3 regions of the Streptomyces sp. NEAU-YJ-81 genome follow, and region 3 is predicted to be linked to each of the others. Evidence: riboswitches for the same ligand, from Rfam matches in the RefSeq annotation. Region 3 holds a riboswitch; each other region holds the start of a gene.
What was found. Region 3 has a riboswitch for S-adenosylmethionine ahead of J5X86_RS24465 (glutathione S-transferase C-terminal domain-containing protein). Riboswitches for the same ligand answer to the same signal wherever they lie in the genome.

Region 1 (4,922 bases), on a different contig from region 3:
CAAGGCCAATATGCGCAAGATCTTCCCGGACCACTGGTCCTTCATGCTGGGCGAGGTCTGCCTCTACAGCTTCATCATCATCATCCTCACGGGTGTGTATCTGACGCTGTTCTTCCATCCCAGCATGGAAGAGGTCACCTACCACGGCCCGTACGTCCCGATGCAGGGCGTCAAGATGTCCGAGGCGTTCGCCTCGACGCTCGACATCAGCTTCGAGGTGCGGGGCGGTCTGCTGATCCGGCAGATCCACCACTGGGCCGCGCTGGTCTTCCTGTGCGGCATGTTCACGCACATGATGCGCGTGTTCTTCACCGGTGCGTTCCGCAAGCCGCGTGAGATCAACTGGCTGTTCGGCTTCCTGCTGTTCTTCCTCGGCATGCTGACCGGCTTCACCGGCTACTCGCTCCCCGACGACCTGCTCTCCGGCACCGGTCTGCGGTTCATCGAGGGCGTGTTCCTGTCGATCCCGGTGGTCGGCACCTACATCTCGATGTTCGTCTTCGGCGGCGAGTTCCCCGGGATGGACCTCATCCCGAGGCTCTACCCGGTCCACGTCCTGCTGCTGCCGGGCATCATGCTCGGCCTGCTGGTGGCGCACCTGATCCTGGTCTTCTACCACAAGCACACGCAGTACCCCGGGGCCGGAAAGACCGAGAAGAACGTCGTCGGCATGCCCCTGCTGCCGGTCTACATGGCCAAGGCGGGCGGCTTCTTCTTCCTGGTCTTCGGTGTGATCGCGGTCCTCTCCGCGGTCGCGACCATCAACCCGGTGTGGACCATCGGTCCCTACCGGCCCGACCAGGTGTCCACCGGTGCCCAGCCCGACTGGTATATGGGCTTCGCCGAGGGTCTGGTCCGCGTGATGCCCGGCTGGGAGATCACCGCCTGGGGTCATACGCTCGTCCTGGGCGTGTTCATCCCGATCGTGCTCTTCCCGCTGGTCCTCTTCGCGATCGGGCTCTACCCGTTCATCGAGACCTGGATCACCGGCGACAAGCGCGAGCACCACATCCTGGACCGCCCGCGCAACGCCCCGACCCGTACGGCCTTCGGTGTCGCCTGGCTGACCGCGTACTTCGTGATGCTGATCGGTGGCGGTAACGACCTGTGGGCCACCCACTTCCACCTCTCGATCAACTCGATCACGTGGTTCGTGCGGATCGGCTTCTTCGCCGGCCCGGTCCTGGCGTTCATCGCCACCAAGCGGATCTGTCTCGGCCTCCAGCGGCGCGACCGCGACAAGGTGCTGCACGGCCGTGAGACCGGCATCATCAAGCGGCTGCCGCACGGTGAGTTCGTCGAGGTCCATGAGCCGCTCGCGCAGGAGCAGCTGCACATGCTGACCCAGCACGAGCAGCCCGAGCCCTACGAGATCGGCCCCGAGACCGACGAGAACGGGGTCAAGCGGAAGGTAACGCCCGCGCAGCGGGTCCGTTCGAAGCTCTCCAAGGGCTACTACGGCGAGGACAACGTCATTCCGAAGCCGACCCGCGAGGAGTACCACGAGATCACCAGCGGCCACGGCCACCACTGATCTCCGCCGTACCGCTCTCGCACGTCAGCTGACGCCACAGACCAGGGCCCCGGCCCGGACCACACGGTCCGGCCGGGGCCCTGGTCGTGCTGCCGATAGGCTGGCGGCGGGCCGCTGACGTGCGCGGCCCCTTCCCTGCCCACCCCCACGGATCCAGGAGCGGACCATGGACGTTGTGACCCCCGCCGGAGGCGACAGCACCGCGACGGCCCGCACCTGGCCGGACGTACTGAGCTCGCTGATCGCCGGCCGGGACCTCGACGCCGACGACACCGCGTGGGCCATGGACCGGATCATGCGGGGCGAGGCCACCGACGCCCAGATCGCCGGTTTCGCGATCGCGCTGCGCGCCAAGGGCGAGACGGTCTCCGAGGTGGCCGGGCTGGTGCGGGCCATGTACGAGCACGCCAAGGTGATCGAGGTGCCCGGGGCGACCGTGGACATCGTCGGCACCGGCGGCGACCGCGCCAGGACCGTCAATATCTCCACCATGTCCGCGCTGGTCGTCGCCGGTACCGGCGCGCGGGTCGTCAAGCACGGCAACCGCGCCTCTTCCTCCGCCAGCGGCGCCTCCGACGTGCTGGAGAAGCTCGGCGTCAACCTGGACATCACCCCGGAGCGGGTGGTCGAGGTCGCGGAGGAGGCGGGGATCACCTTCTGCTTCGCGGTGAAGTTCCACCCGTCGCTGCGGCATGTCGCCTCGGCCCGCCGCGAGCTGGGCGTCGCCACCCCGTTCAACCTGCTCGGCCCGCTGACCAACCCGGCGCGGGTGAAGTGCCAGGCGACCGGGGTCGCGGACGCCCGGATGGCGCCCATCATCGCCGGGGTGCTGGCCGAGCGGGGCTCCTCCGCGCTGGTCGTCCGCGGCGACGACGGGCTGGACGAGCTCACCGTGACCACGACCTCCCAGGTGTGGGAGGTCCGGGGCGGCGCCGTGCGCCAGGAGACCCTCGACCCGCGGGACGTGGGCATCGAGCGGGCCCCCATGGAGGCCCTGCGCGGCGCGGACGCCTCGTACAACGCCGATGTGGCCCGCCGGCTGCTGGCGGGCGAGCGGGGCCCGGTCCGGGACGCGGTGCTGCTGAACTCGGCGTCGGCGCTGGTGGCGCTCGAGCCGGAGCCGGGGGACAAGCCCCTGGCGGAGCGGATCGCGGCGGGTGTCGCGCGGGCCGCCGAGTCCATCGACTCGGGCGCGGCGCGCGACGTCCTGGAGCGGTGGGTACGGGCCACCCACGCCTAGGCGGAACCCTTACGGTGCCCATGTTCTGTCCGTGCCTTGTCCGGGATGCGGACAGGGTATGGGCGCCGTCGTACGGCATGGCATACTCCTGGCCAGGTCACGAGTGACAGCGACTACGGCCCCGGCCCGCTGTCCGGCAACCCTCCGTCCGTGGCGGGGTGCCCCGGGTGATGACCAGGCCGCCAGGCAGCGAGGCCGGCGGCAAGCGCGGACCCCTCGCACTAGGGGTCCTGGTGGTCGAGGGAGTTCTTCCGTGATGCAGCGAATGCGCTAGGGCCGAGCGGCCCGTTTCCCCTCCTGTGCTCCGTGCGGTGTGGCCGTGCGTCGAGCGACTTTCCGCGCCCTGACGGCCGGCTTACCGCCGTCTTTGTGCGCGTTACGCATTCTCACGCCTTCGACCCTCCCGGGAGACTTCGCCATGTCCGCGCGCCCTGCTGCCACCGCTTCCGCCGCCTCCGCTGCCGCTTCCGCCGATTCCTCCGTCGCCGCCTGTGAGCCGCTGCCCGTGCTGGGCAGCGATGTCCTGGTGCCCCTGGTCACCGGGGGCGAGGTGACCTACGCGGCGCTCGACTACGCCGCCAGCGCCCCCGCGCTGCGGCGGGTCTGGGACGACATCGCCGCCTACGCGCCCTACTACGGCAGCGTGCACCGCGGGGCGGGCTACCTCTCGCAGCTCTCCACCGACCTCTTCGAGAACAGCCGTAAGGACGTCGCCGCCTTCCTCGGCTGCCGCGAGGACGACCAGGTCGTCTTCACCCGCTCCACCACCGATTCGCTCAACCTTCTGGCCGCCGTGGCGCCGCGGGGCACCGAGGTCTTCGTCTTCGAGACCGAGCACCACGCCTCGCTGCTGCCGTGGGAGCAGCGGGAGGACGTCACCGTCCGCTACCTCAGCGCCCCGCGCTCCCCGCGGCAGGCGGTGGAGACGCTGGAGAAGGCGCTCGCGGGGCGCGCCGAGGGCCCGGCGTTGGTCTGTGTGACCGGCGCGTCCAATGTGACCGGTGAGCTGTGGCCGGTGCGGGAGCTGGCCGCGGCCGCGCACGCACACGGCGCCCGTATCGTCCTGGACGCCGCGCAGCTCGCCCCCCACCACCCCGTGGACATCGCGGAGGCGGACGTCGACTGGGTGGCCTTCTCCGGGCACAAGCTGTACGCCCCCTTCGGCGCCGGTGTGCTGGCCGGGCGCGCGGACTGGCTGCGGGCGGCCCAGCCGTATCTGGCGGGCGGTGGTGCCAGCCGTAAGGTGACGCGCAGGGACGACGGGGGCGTCGACGTCGAGTGGCACACCACCGCCGCCCGGCACGAGGCGGGCTCGCCGAACGTCATCGGCGTCTACGCGATCGCGTCGGCGTGCAGGGCGCTGGCCGAGGCCGGTTTCGAGGGCCTGGTCGCCCGTGAGCGGGAGCTGATCGAGAAGGTGCGGGCGGGGCTGGCCGAGGTGCCCGAGGTGCGGGTGCTCTCGCTGTTCGGCGACGACGCCCCCCGGGTCGGCGTGCTGTCGTTCGTGGTGGAGGGCTGGAACAGCTCCCACTTCGCGGCGGCGCTCTCCGCGGAGTACGGCATCGGCGTACGCGACGGGCTCTTCTGCGCGCATCCGCTGGTCCGCACCCTGCTGGACAGCGAGCCCGACGAGCCGGGCGAATGCGGCGCGCCGGAGGCCGCGCCGGGGGAGCGTTCGCTGAACGCGATCCGGGTCAGCTTCGGGGCGGGCACCCCGGACGAGCATGTCGAGCGGTTCGTGGGCGCCGTGAAGGAGCTGGTGCGCGAGGGTGCCCGGTGGAGCTACCGCACCGAGGACGGCCGCTGCGTCCCGGACCGCGGCTGAGCCCCTGGGCCCGGAGGCGGCGGGGCTGAGGGAGCCGCTGGGCCCCGGGGGTGCCGGGGCCGAAGCGCCGAGGGCGTGGCGCTAGGGCCCTTCTGGCGGATCTCCGTGGGAAGGACCCTAGCCGTCCAGGCCGATCGCGAACGCCGCCTCGAGGTCGTGCTGCGAGTACGTCCGGAAGGCGATGTGCGTCTCGGTCGAGGCCACCCCCGGCAGCTTGCTGATCTGGCCGGTGATGATGTCCGCGAGGTCGTCGTGCCGGGCCACCCGGACCATCGCGATCAGATCGTGTGCGCCGGTGACCGAGTAGACCTCGCTCACGTTCT
Region 2 (4,922 bases), on a different contig from region 3:
CTCCTTGACCAGCGCCTGGGCGAGGACGGTCGCGGTCGTCGTGCCGTCACCGGCGACGTCGTCCGTCTTCTTCGCGACCTCCTTGACCAGCTCGGCGCCGATCTTCTCGTACGCGTCCTCGAGCTCGATCTCCTTGGCGATGGAAACACCATCGTTGGTGATCGTGGGGGCGCCCCACTTCTTCTCGAGGACGACGTTACGGCCCTTGGGGCCGAGGGTGACCTTGACGGCGTCGGCGAGCTGGTTCATCCCGCGCTCGAGGCCGCGCCGCGCCTCCTCGTCGAACGCGATGATCTTGGCCATGTGAAGTGGTCCTCCCAAGACGGGGTGGATTGCTCCGGACCGCGCTGGCGCCCGCGACGGACGGCCTGCCTGCCGTACGGTTCCTTGCCCCGCATGGCCTGGCGGGCCTCACCGACCCGGTCCTTCTGTCACTCTCAACGTCAGAGTGCTAACGCCAATGATTAGCACTCGGACCTATAGAGTGCAAGCGGCCGGAGGCCATCCTTGGGGGGTGGCGGCCGGGCGACGGGTGGGCGCAAGCGGCCGGAGGCCATCCACCCCCGGGGACGAAGCGACGCCAACCCCGTAACAATTCAGCGCGGACACGCCGAAGGGTCCGTACCCTGGCCGGGACACGGACCCTTCGGACTGTACTGTTCAGCTGCGTCGCGTCGGCGCGTCAGCCTACGGCCACGCGGACCATGTCGGCCTGCGGGCCCTTCTGACCCTGCGAGATCTCGAACTCGACCCGCTGGCCTTCCTCGAGGGTGCGGTACCCGTCCATCTGGATCGCGCTGTAGTGGACGAACACGTCCGCACCACCGTCGACCGCGATGAAGCCGTACCCCTTCTCCGCGTTGAACCACTTGACGGTGCCCTGAGCCATTCCTAACTCCCCTATTGCTGGCCCTTGCGCAGGACCGCACTCCGCGGACCCGGGTCAGACCTCACCCCCCGGATGTGGGGGGTGTGCGCCGGAACGCGTCGACCGCCGCTGAATGTATCCGTCCCAACGCCCTCTGCAACAGGTCAATCGGACGAGAATTCTGGGCACGGCCGAACGGTTAAAAGTGAGAATTTATGTGAAGTTCGGGCAAGCCGGGCGGGACATAGGGAACCAACCCGACAATTCGCGCTCACACTTTACGCACAACTTGACGAGTTCTCATATGTGGTTCCGGCCCGGGGGCCATCGGGGATTCCGGGCAACTGTATCGCGATTCCACACACGGAATCGCCCCGTCCGGTTGTCCCCGGACGGGGCGATGCCAAAGGTGAGGAGGGTGGACGCGGGGTCAGCAGCCGCCCGCGACCGCCGGGATGATCGAGATCCCGGCACCGTCCGGGGTAGCCGTGGCCAGGCCATCGGCGAAGCGGACGTCATCGTCATTGACGTAGACGTTGACGAAGCGGCGGAGCTTGCCGGTGTCGTCCAGCACGCGGGCCGCGATGCCCTGGTGGTTCTTCTCCAGGTCCGCCAGGACCTCGGCGAGGGTCGCGCCCTCGGCGGGGACCTCGGCCTGACCGGCGGTGTAGGTGCGCAGGATGGTCGGGATTCGGACGTTGACGCTCATGCGAGACCAGCCTCTCGGAACGAGTCAAGGGTGGGGCGGATGATGGCGGAGGGACCCGTGGTGGGGGCCACCGCGTCGAGGGTCTTGAGGCCGTCGCCGGTGTTGAGCACGACGGTCGTCAGGGACGGGTCGAGCAGACCGTCCTCGATCAGCTTCTTGGTCACGCCGACGGTCACCCCGCCCGCGGTCTCCGCGAAGATCCCCTCGGTGCGGGCGAGCAGCTTGATCGCGTCGACGATCTGCTCGTCGTTCACGTCCTCCACCGCGCCGCCCGTACGGCGGGCGATGTCCAGGACGTACGGGCCGTCCGCGGGGTTGCCGATGGCCAGCGACTTGGCGATGGTCTGCGGCTTCTGCGGCCGGACGACGTCATGGCCGGCCTTGAAGGCGGCGGAGACCGGGGAGCAGCCCTCGGCCTGGGCGCCGAAGATCTTGTAGGGCTTGTCCTCGACCAGACCGATCGCGATCAGCTCCTTCAGCCCCTTGTCGATCTTGGTTAGCTGGGAGCCGGAGGCGATCGGGATGACGATCTGGTCCGGCAGCCGCCAGCCGAGCTGCTCGCAGATCTCGTACGCGAGGGTCTTGGAGCCCTCGCCGTAGTACGGCCGCAGGTTGACGTTGACGAAGCCCCAGCCCTCGCCCACCGGGTCGCCGATCAGCTCGCTGCAGAAGCGGTTGACGTCGTCGTAGGTGCCCTCGATGCCGACCAGCTCACCGCCGTAGACCGCGGCCATGACGACCTTGCCCGCCTCCAGGTCGTGCGGGATGAAGACGCAGGAGCGGAATCCCGCACGGGCGGCGGCGGCGCCGACCGCGCCGGCGAGGTTGCCGGTGGAGGAGCAGGAGAGGGTGGTGAAGCCGAAGGTGCGGGCGGCCTGGACGGCGATGGCGACGACCCGGTCCTTGAAGGAGTGGGTGGGGTTCCCGGAGTCGTCCTTGATGTGCAGCTCACCGGTGACGCCGAGCTCACGGGCGAGGTTGTCGGCCTTGACCAACTGGGTGAAACCGGGGTGCAGGCTGGGCAGGTCCGCCACGTCCGCCGGGACGGGCAGCAGCGGGGCATAGCGCCAGATGCTGTTCGGACCGGCCTCGATGCGCCGGCGCAGCTCCTCCGGGTCGCCGGCCGGCAGCTCGTACGCGACCTCAAGCGGCCCGAAACAGACCTCACACGCGAAGATCGGGCCCAGATCGAACCGCTCACCGCACTCCCGGCAGGACAATGCGATGGCGGGACCGAAGGCACCGGAGGCGTCGGAGGTGGAGGAAGTGGTTGAGCTTTCTACTGACTGCACAGCCATGGATGGCGAGGCCCTTTCTCCTCATCTTCCTCGCGACGCATTTCGCCACGAGACGGAATTGGCACCTTCCCGAGCTGGGAGCCTCGCTGCGGAATGCGAGATCAGCTGGAGGGTTGCCGGGGCTTCAACGGGCCGTTCCCTCTGCCCCTCTGGATGAGCGGTATGGCACCGGGCGGACCCGGGCGTTTGTCAGCACGGCATCATCACGGGCTTCCTCGGTAAACACCGAGGTCGACCCCGACATACGACGGCCATGCGCGTTGTTCAAGACTGTAACCGACGGCCCGGATGGTTGAGCTAGCCGTCCGATGCGCGAGATGGATCACAGCGACCACGGCAGGGAGAGACACAGGTGCTGGATGAGGTGGAGCGCTGGCTGAAGCACCGCTCCTGGTCGGCCGACGACCGGCCGCTGGACCGCCTGCTGGACGCGAAGCGGGGCTCGGCGACGACCCTGAGCGTGGTCCTGCCCGCCCTGAACGAGGAGGCCACGGTCGGCGAGATCGCCGCGACAATCCGCCGGGAGCTGATGGGCGAGGCGGCGCCGCTGGTGGACGAGCTGGTGGTGCTGGACTCCGGCTCGACGGACCGCACCGCCGAGGTCGCCGCGGCGGCGGGCGCCACCGTCGTCCCCCGCGACTCGCTGCTCCCCCGGCTGCCCGCGCTGCCCGGCAAGGGCGAGGTGCTGTGGCGGTCCCTGCTGGCCACGAGCGGCGACATCATCTGCTTCATCGACGCCGACCTGCGGGAATTCGATCCGCGCTTCGTCTCGGGGATCGTCGGTCCGCTGCTGACCGACCCCACGCTGCAGCTCGTGAAGGGCATGTACGACCGCCCACTCGGCGAGCTGGCGGGCCAGGGCGGCCGGGTCACCGAGCTGGTCGCCCGCCCGCTGCTGAATCTGCACTGGCCCCTGCTGGCCGGATTCGTCCAGCCGCTGGGCGGTGAGTACGCGGCGCGCCGCACGCTGCTGGAGCGGCTGCCCTTCCCGGTCGGCTACGGGGTCGAGCTGGGGCTGCTGGTCGACGCGCTGCACACGGTGGGTCTCGACGCGCTCGGCCAGGTGGACATCGGGGTGCGCAAACACCGCCACCAGGACGGGCTGGCGCTCGGCCGGATGGCGGCCGCGATCTACCGCACCGCGCAGCTGCGGCTGGCCCGGGGCCATTTGGTGCGGCCGCGGCTGACCCAGTTCGACCGGGGCGACAACGGCTTCGAGCCGCGCACCACGGCTGTGGACACCGAGGAGCGGCCGCCGATGATCGAGATACCGGAGTACGCGGAGCGGCGCGCGGCGTGACGCACCCGGGCGGCGCGGCGTGATGACCCCGGGACCCCGGCATCAGGCGATAGCCCCTACGGGGCGGAAACAGGCCGCCCCATACCGCCTACGGGGCAAGAAACCGTACGTACGTTTGCGCGGGGTCGCGGCTGGCTAGGCTCGCGACATGGCAGTTCCGCGCACCGCCCCGATCCTGGTCGCGTCCAACCGTGGTCCGGTCTCGTACACCCTGGGCGAGGACGGCTCGCTCACCGCCCGGCGCGGCGGTGGCGGGCTGGTCTCCGGCCTCAGCGCCATCGGCCCGGACGCGAACGCGGTGTGGGTGTGCGCGGCGCTCGGGGAGGGTGATCGCGAGGCGGCCCGGCGCGCCGGGGAAAACCATCTGAACCCCGGTGACACCGGCGGCCAGCAGGTGCGGATGCTCGACATCGCGCCGGATGTCTTCGCCGCCGCGTACAACGGCATCGCCAATTCGGTGCTGTGGTTCATCCACCATCTGCTCTACCAGACCCCGGTCGAGCCGGTCTTCGACGCGGAGTTCGCCGACCAGTGGGCGGCTTACGAGACCTATAACGCGGCCTTCGCGGACGCGCTCGCCGAGGAAGCGGTGGACGAGGCCGTCGTCCTGGTGCAGGACTACCACCTGGCGCTGGTGCCCGCGATGCTCCGCGAGCGGCGCCCCGACCTGCGGATCGGTCACTTCTCGCACACCCCCTGGGCCCCGCCGGACTACTACCGGCTGCTGCCGGACGACGTCGCGGCGGG
Region 3 (4,922 bases):
GGCCCCACCGGCGGACTGACGCCCCGGCCGACGATCACGCGGGAGTGGCCCGCGAACCCTGGCGCGACGCCTCCCGCCGGTGGTCGCTTCCATGATCGTCAAGCCCGGGGCCGGACCCGAAACGCCGTCGCCCCGGGCCGGGCGCGCCTGGCATGCTGGCGGTGTGAACGGACCCGAGATCCACCTCAGTCTCGCCCCTGAACTGCGATTCTTCGCCGTCCAGGAGCGGCGCCGCCCCTGGACGGCCGTGGTCACCGACGGCGTCTCCACCCTCGGCCATGTCGTCGAGTCGCTCGGGGTCCCGCTCACCGAGGTCGGCCGGCTGGTGGTGAACGGCGAGGAGACCCCCGTCTCGCATGTGCCGGGCGCGGGGGAGACCGTGGAGGTCCATCCGGTCGTCCGCCCGCAGCGGGTGCCGGGCGCCCCGCTGCGCTTTCTGCTCGATGTGCACCTGGGCACGCTCGCGCGCCGGCTGCGGCTGCTGGGCGTGGACGCCGCGTACGAGAGCGAGGACATCGGCGACCCCGAGCTCGCCGCGCGCTCCGCCGCCCAGCGCCGGGTGCTGCTCTCCCGCGACCGGGGGCTGCTGCGCCGCCGTGAGCTGTGGGCCGGGGCGTATGTCTACAGCGACCGCCCCGATGAGCAACTGCGGGACGTCCTCGGCCGGTTCACCCCGAGCCTCGCGCCCTGGACCCGCTGTACCGCCTGCAACGGCCCGCTGGAGGACGCCGACAAGGAGTCGGTCCGGGAGCTGCTCCAGCACGGCACCCGGCGTACGTACGAGGTCTTCGCCCGCTGCACGGTCTGCGAGCGGGTCTACTGGCGTGGCGCCCACCACGCCCGGCTGGAGGCCATCGTGGCCGGGGCGATGGACGAGTTCGGCGACGCCCGGGCCGCCCTGCCCTGAGCGGAGCCGCCGGGCAGGGCGCCTGGTCCTGGGCGCGAGCTCAGGACACGTCGTCCTGGAGGGCCTCCGGAATCGCGGTGTGAAAGGCCGGATGGGCGTGCAGCCGCCGCACATAGGCGCGCAGCCGCCCATGGCGGGAGACCCGCTGGGCGGCGTCGGCGTCCAGGCGGAGCCGGTGCTCGGTGTCGAGCTGGACGAGGGCCACCCACAGGTCCACATCGGCGGCGGTCAGCTCGTCTCCCAGTGCGTATGGCGCGGCCGCGAGCCTGCGGTCGAGCCGGCCGAGGGCGGTCAGCAGCCGCTCCAGCGCGGCGTCCCGGCACTCCGCCTCGCGCGCCGTCCCGGCCTGCCGCGCCGCGTGGGTGATGTCGTCGTCGAGGAGTTCGCGGAGGGCGTCGATGTCCGCGGCGCGGGGCGCCGGGCGCAGCCGGGGACGTCCGGGTCCGCTGTGGTCGCTCAGGTGGCCGGCGAGGTCGCGCAGGATGTCGGGCGTGTGGTTGCTGACGACACGTCCGGTCCAGCCGTCGCACAGCGCGGGCGCGTCCACCGGTCCGCCGTAGCGGTGCCAGGTGGCCTCGTAGGCCCCGCGCAGTGCGGCGAACGCTTCGGGGGTGTCGTCCGGGAGTCCGACGAGGGTGGTGGCGACGGTGTCCCGCAGCCCGAGCAGATCGAGGGTGATGGAGACGCGCAGCGAGAGGGGACAGCTCGCGGAGAGATAGAGCCGGTAGCGATGCGGCACCGGATAGAAGCCACCGGCGAGGTCGACGCCGATGCGGCTGCGGAAGCGGTGCGGCGGAGTGGGCGGGGCGATCCGGGGGCGGGGCGAGCAGGGGTCGGGGTCGAGAAGAGCGGCAGGACCTGAACTGACCGGAAACGTCTCGGACATGGCTCTCCAAGGCAAGGACGGAGCCCCGGCCCGCCGGTCTGGGCGGCGCCGATGGCGCAACGGAAGGGAAGCCCGCGCGGGGCGTTCGCCGGGACGGTGCCGGGACACACCGGACCCCGGCGCGCTGGGCCGCGCTCGGTGACCGCGTCGATTCAGCCGGCTGGACTGGCGGCGCTGCAGATGCGCAGCAGATCGATGTGCAGACGCCTGGTCAGGAGGTGGCGACGGCGGAGCGGGGACCACGGCCGGGGACGCCGACGGGCGCAGTCCTCGTCGCTGTCGGTCCTGGGCATCTCACCGATCCCATCATCGGGGGCTCGCGAAGCAGCGAGACCGCGCTTGTCCCGTCCACACCGACGGAACCTGGTCGTCACCCGGGGGCACCCCGTCGCGGGAGAAGGGTTGCCTGTCAGCGAGCCGGGGCCGATGACCCACCTGAGCGGGGATTCCGCACGGTGGGCACTGACAATCGTGACCGTCCCTGACAGTGTCGTCGCGCTCCGCGAGGGCGTCAACCCATGCCGGGATGGCCAACGCGGGCCGACGGCACGGTGGATGCCCGCTCAGCGGAACGGCCGCCGCGCGCCGCCGGTGGCCCGCTCGATGAGGACCATGGCCGCGTCGTCCGCCAGCCGTCCCTCGGCATGCCGGACCAGGGCGTGGCGCAGCCGGTCCAGGTACTCGCCCGGGGTGGCGCCGTCCAGCGTCTCCATGGTCCGGTGCAGCGGAAAGAACTCGTTGTACTGGTTGCGGGCCTCGACCACGCCGTCGGTGTGCAGCAACAGCCGGTCACCGGACAGGAACGGAAAGGTCTCGACGCAGATCGGGGGAGGGCTGAGGAACTCCTCAAGGCCGAGCGGCGGCAGCGGGCGCGCCGGGTCCAGGGAGCGCACCTTGTGCTCGCGCATCACCAGGGGCGGCGGATGCCCGCGGTTGATCAGCTCGACCGACTCGTCCGACACCTGGGCGAGGAGCACGGTGACGAACTGCTCCTCCAGCTCCTGCGGGTCCTGGAGCTGGGAGCGGTCCAGCAGCTGGTACTCGCGCGCCAGCGCGGCCGCACAGCGGTGCATCACCTCGGCCAGGTCCTGCTCGTAGTGCACCGCCTCCCGGAAGGCGCCCACCACGGCCGCGGCGGACCGCACCGCGGCCAGCCCCTTTCCCCGCACATCGCCGACGATCAGCCGCACTCCGTAGCGGGTGCACATCGCCTCGTAGAGGTCCCCGCCGATCTGCGCGTCGCGCTCGGCCGCCATATAGACGCTGGCGGTGTTCACGACACCGATCCGGGCGGGCAGCGGCCGCAGCACCACGTTCTGGGACACCTCGGCGATCCGGCGGACATGGGCCAGCTCGCGGTCCCGGCGCACCCGCACCGCGCTGGTCGCCACGCTCGCGAGCGCCACCACCAGCAGGGCCAGCAGATTCGCGTACACCATCTCGCTGCCCCAGACGTTGTTGTGGGTGGCGGTGATCGCACTCACCGCCATGGCGAGCAGCGCCACCCCGCCGGTGCCGAACGGCCCCATGGTCACCGCCGCCAGCGCCGGCGCCGGGGAGAGCAGGGGGCCGGTGTAGACGGTGTGCGCGGGGGAGAGCTCAATGCTGAGCACCGCCGCCAGGTCCAGGAACGGCAGACACCGTGTGACCGCGAACAGCGTATGGCTGCGACCGCTCGCCCCCGGGGCGAAGCGCATGAATCGCATAACTTGGACCTTATCCGATGAAAGCCGCCAAAGGAGTGGTTCTCTGTAACGCGCGACGGAGACCCCGGGCGTAGCCTGACGCTATGCCCGAGCTACCGGATGTCGAGGGGTTCCGGCGAACGCTGGCCTCCTGCGCCCAGGGCCACCGCGTCGAGCGGGCGGAGGTCGCCGACGCGGGGGTGCTGCACGGGGTGACCGCGCAGCGGCTGAAGCGCGATCTCAAGGGCCGCCGCTTCGCCGCACCGCGCCGCCACGGCAAGTGGCTGATCGCCCCCACCGACGGGCCCACGGTCGTGGTGCACTTCGGCATGACCGGGCGGCTGGTCTGCGGGGCGGACTCCGAACCGGGCGGCCGGTTCGAGCGCGTCGCCTTCGACCTCGACGACGGCCACCGCCTCGGCTACGAGGACCAGCGCAAACTCCAGGGCATCTGGCTCGCCGCCACCGAAGCCGACGTCGACCGGATCCTCGGCGATCAGGGCCCGGACGCGCTCTCCCTGAGCCGGGCCGATCTCGACCGGCTGCTGGCGGGGCGGCGCGGACGCGTCAAGGCCACGCTGACCGACCAGACCGTGATCGCCGGGCTCGGCAACCTGCTCGGCGACGAGATCCTGTGGCGGGCCCGGATCCATCCGCAGCGGCCGGCGAACGCGCTGACCGACGACGAACACGAACGGCTCCACACCGCGATACGCGAGGTCCTGCGCGCCTCGGTGCGGGCGGAGCGGGTGCCGGACGACCCGGACTGGCTCACCGGACAGCGCGACGACCCGGACCCGCACTGCCCCCGCTGTGGCCATCCGCTGCGCCGTGGCCGGATCGCGGGGCGGACCAGCCTGTGGTGCCCCCACTGCCAGCGGGACGGCGGCTGACGCCCGCCCGGGGTGACCCGTGGCCCGCTTGGCGCCCTCGCGTCCGATCGATCAGGACACCCATGCCTTGTACGACATCACGTCGCCCGCCTTCAGCTTGTACTCCGGATCGTCCCGGGTGACGGTCTCCTCGACGTCCAGCACGTTGCCGTCGTCCGGATCGAGGACGATCAGGTACCGCATCCCGGAGGAAGCGGGGGTGAACCGGAACGCCTGCCCCTCCCGGCCGAGCCGGTCGGTGACCTTGCCCGCCGGGCGCAGCCCCTCGATCCGGGACAGCAGGGTGACGATGTCCGCCCGCTGGCGCGGACCGGGAGTCCACACCGCGAGAAACGCCTCGATGGCCGAGATCAGCTCCGCCGGGTCGTCGTCCGCGCCCGGGGACCAGACGGCGAGATAGGCGCGCAGTGCCGAGGCCCCGGCCGGAGGATCCTCGAAGTAGCTCTCGTTGGCCCCGTTGATACCGGCCGGATACTTCTCCTCGCGCAGCACCTTGCCGTCGTGGACCGCACGTGGCGGCGTACCGTCGGCGATCACCGGGCGGTCCGGGT

Region 1: linked by a shared signal. The riboswitch ahead of J5X86_RS42225 (aminotransferase class V-fold PLP-dependent enzyme) and the one ahead of J5X86_RS24465 (glutathione S-transferase C-terminal domain-containing protein) in region 3 are both predicted to bind S-adenosylmethionine.
Region 2: linked by a shared signal. The riboswitch ahead of thrC (threonine synthase) and the one ahead of J5X86_RS24465 (glutathione S-transferase C-terminal domain-containing protein) in region 3 are both predicted to bind S-adenosylmethionine.

Annotation. Positions count from the first base shown of each region.
Region 1 covers NZ_JAGFNO010000034.1:15,039-19,960, forward strand. The annotation lists gene J5X86_RS42215 (cytochrome bc complex cytochrome b subunit) at 1-1,534, shown strand, start outside; gene trpD (anthranilate phosphoribosyltransferase) at 1,701-2,774, shown strand; SAM riboswitch class IV at 2,870-2,988, shown strand; gene J5X86_RS42225 (aminotransferase class V-fold PLP-dependent enzyme) at 3,193-4,599, shown strand; gene J5X86_RS42230 (Lrp/AsnC family transcriptional regulator) at 4,717-4,922, opposite strand, start outside.
Region 2 covers NZ_JAGFNO010000001.1:977,835-982,756, reverse strand. The annotation lists gene groL (chaperonin GroEL) at 1-303, opposite strand, end outside; gene J5X86_RS04310 (cold-shock protein) at 683-889, opposite strand; gene J5X86_RS04305 (MoaD/ThiS family protein) at 1,299-1,577, opposite strand; gene thrC (threonine synthase) at 1,574-2,875, opposite strand; SAM riboswitch class I at 2,894-3,035, opposite strand; gene J5X86_RS04295 (glucosyl-3-phosphoglycerate synthase) at 3,228-4,175, shown strand; gene J5X86_RS04290 (trehalose-6-phosphate synthase) at 4,324-4,922, shown strand, end outside.
Region 3 covers NZ_JAGFNO010000011.1:216,888-221,809, reverse strand. The annotation lists gene J5X86_RS24475 (ribonuclease BN) at 1-19, shown strand, start outside; gene J5X86_RS24470 (Mut7-C ubiquitin/RNAse domain-containing protein) at 164-907, shown strand; gene J5X86_RS24465 (glutathione S-transferase C-terminal domain-containing protein) at 948-1,793, opposite strand; SAM riboswitch class IV at 2,124-2,270, opposite strand; gene J5X86_RS24460 (PP2C family protein-serine/threonine phosphatase) at 2,357-3,499, opposite strand; gene J5X86_RS24455 (Fpg/Nei family DNA glycosylase) at 3,583-4,371, shown strand; gene J5X86_RS24450 (CU044_5270 family protein) at 4,423-4,922, opposite strand, start outside.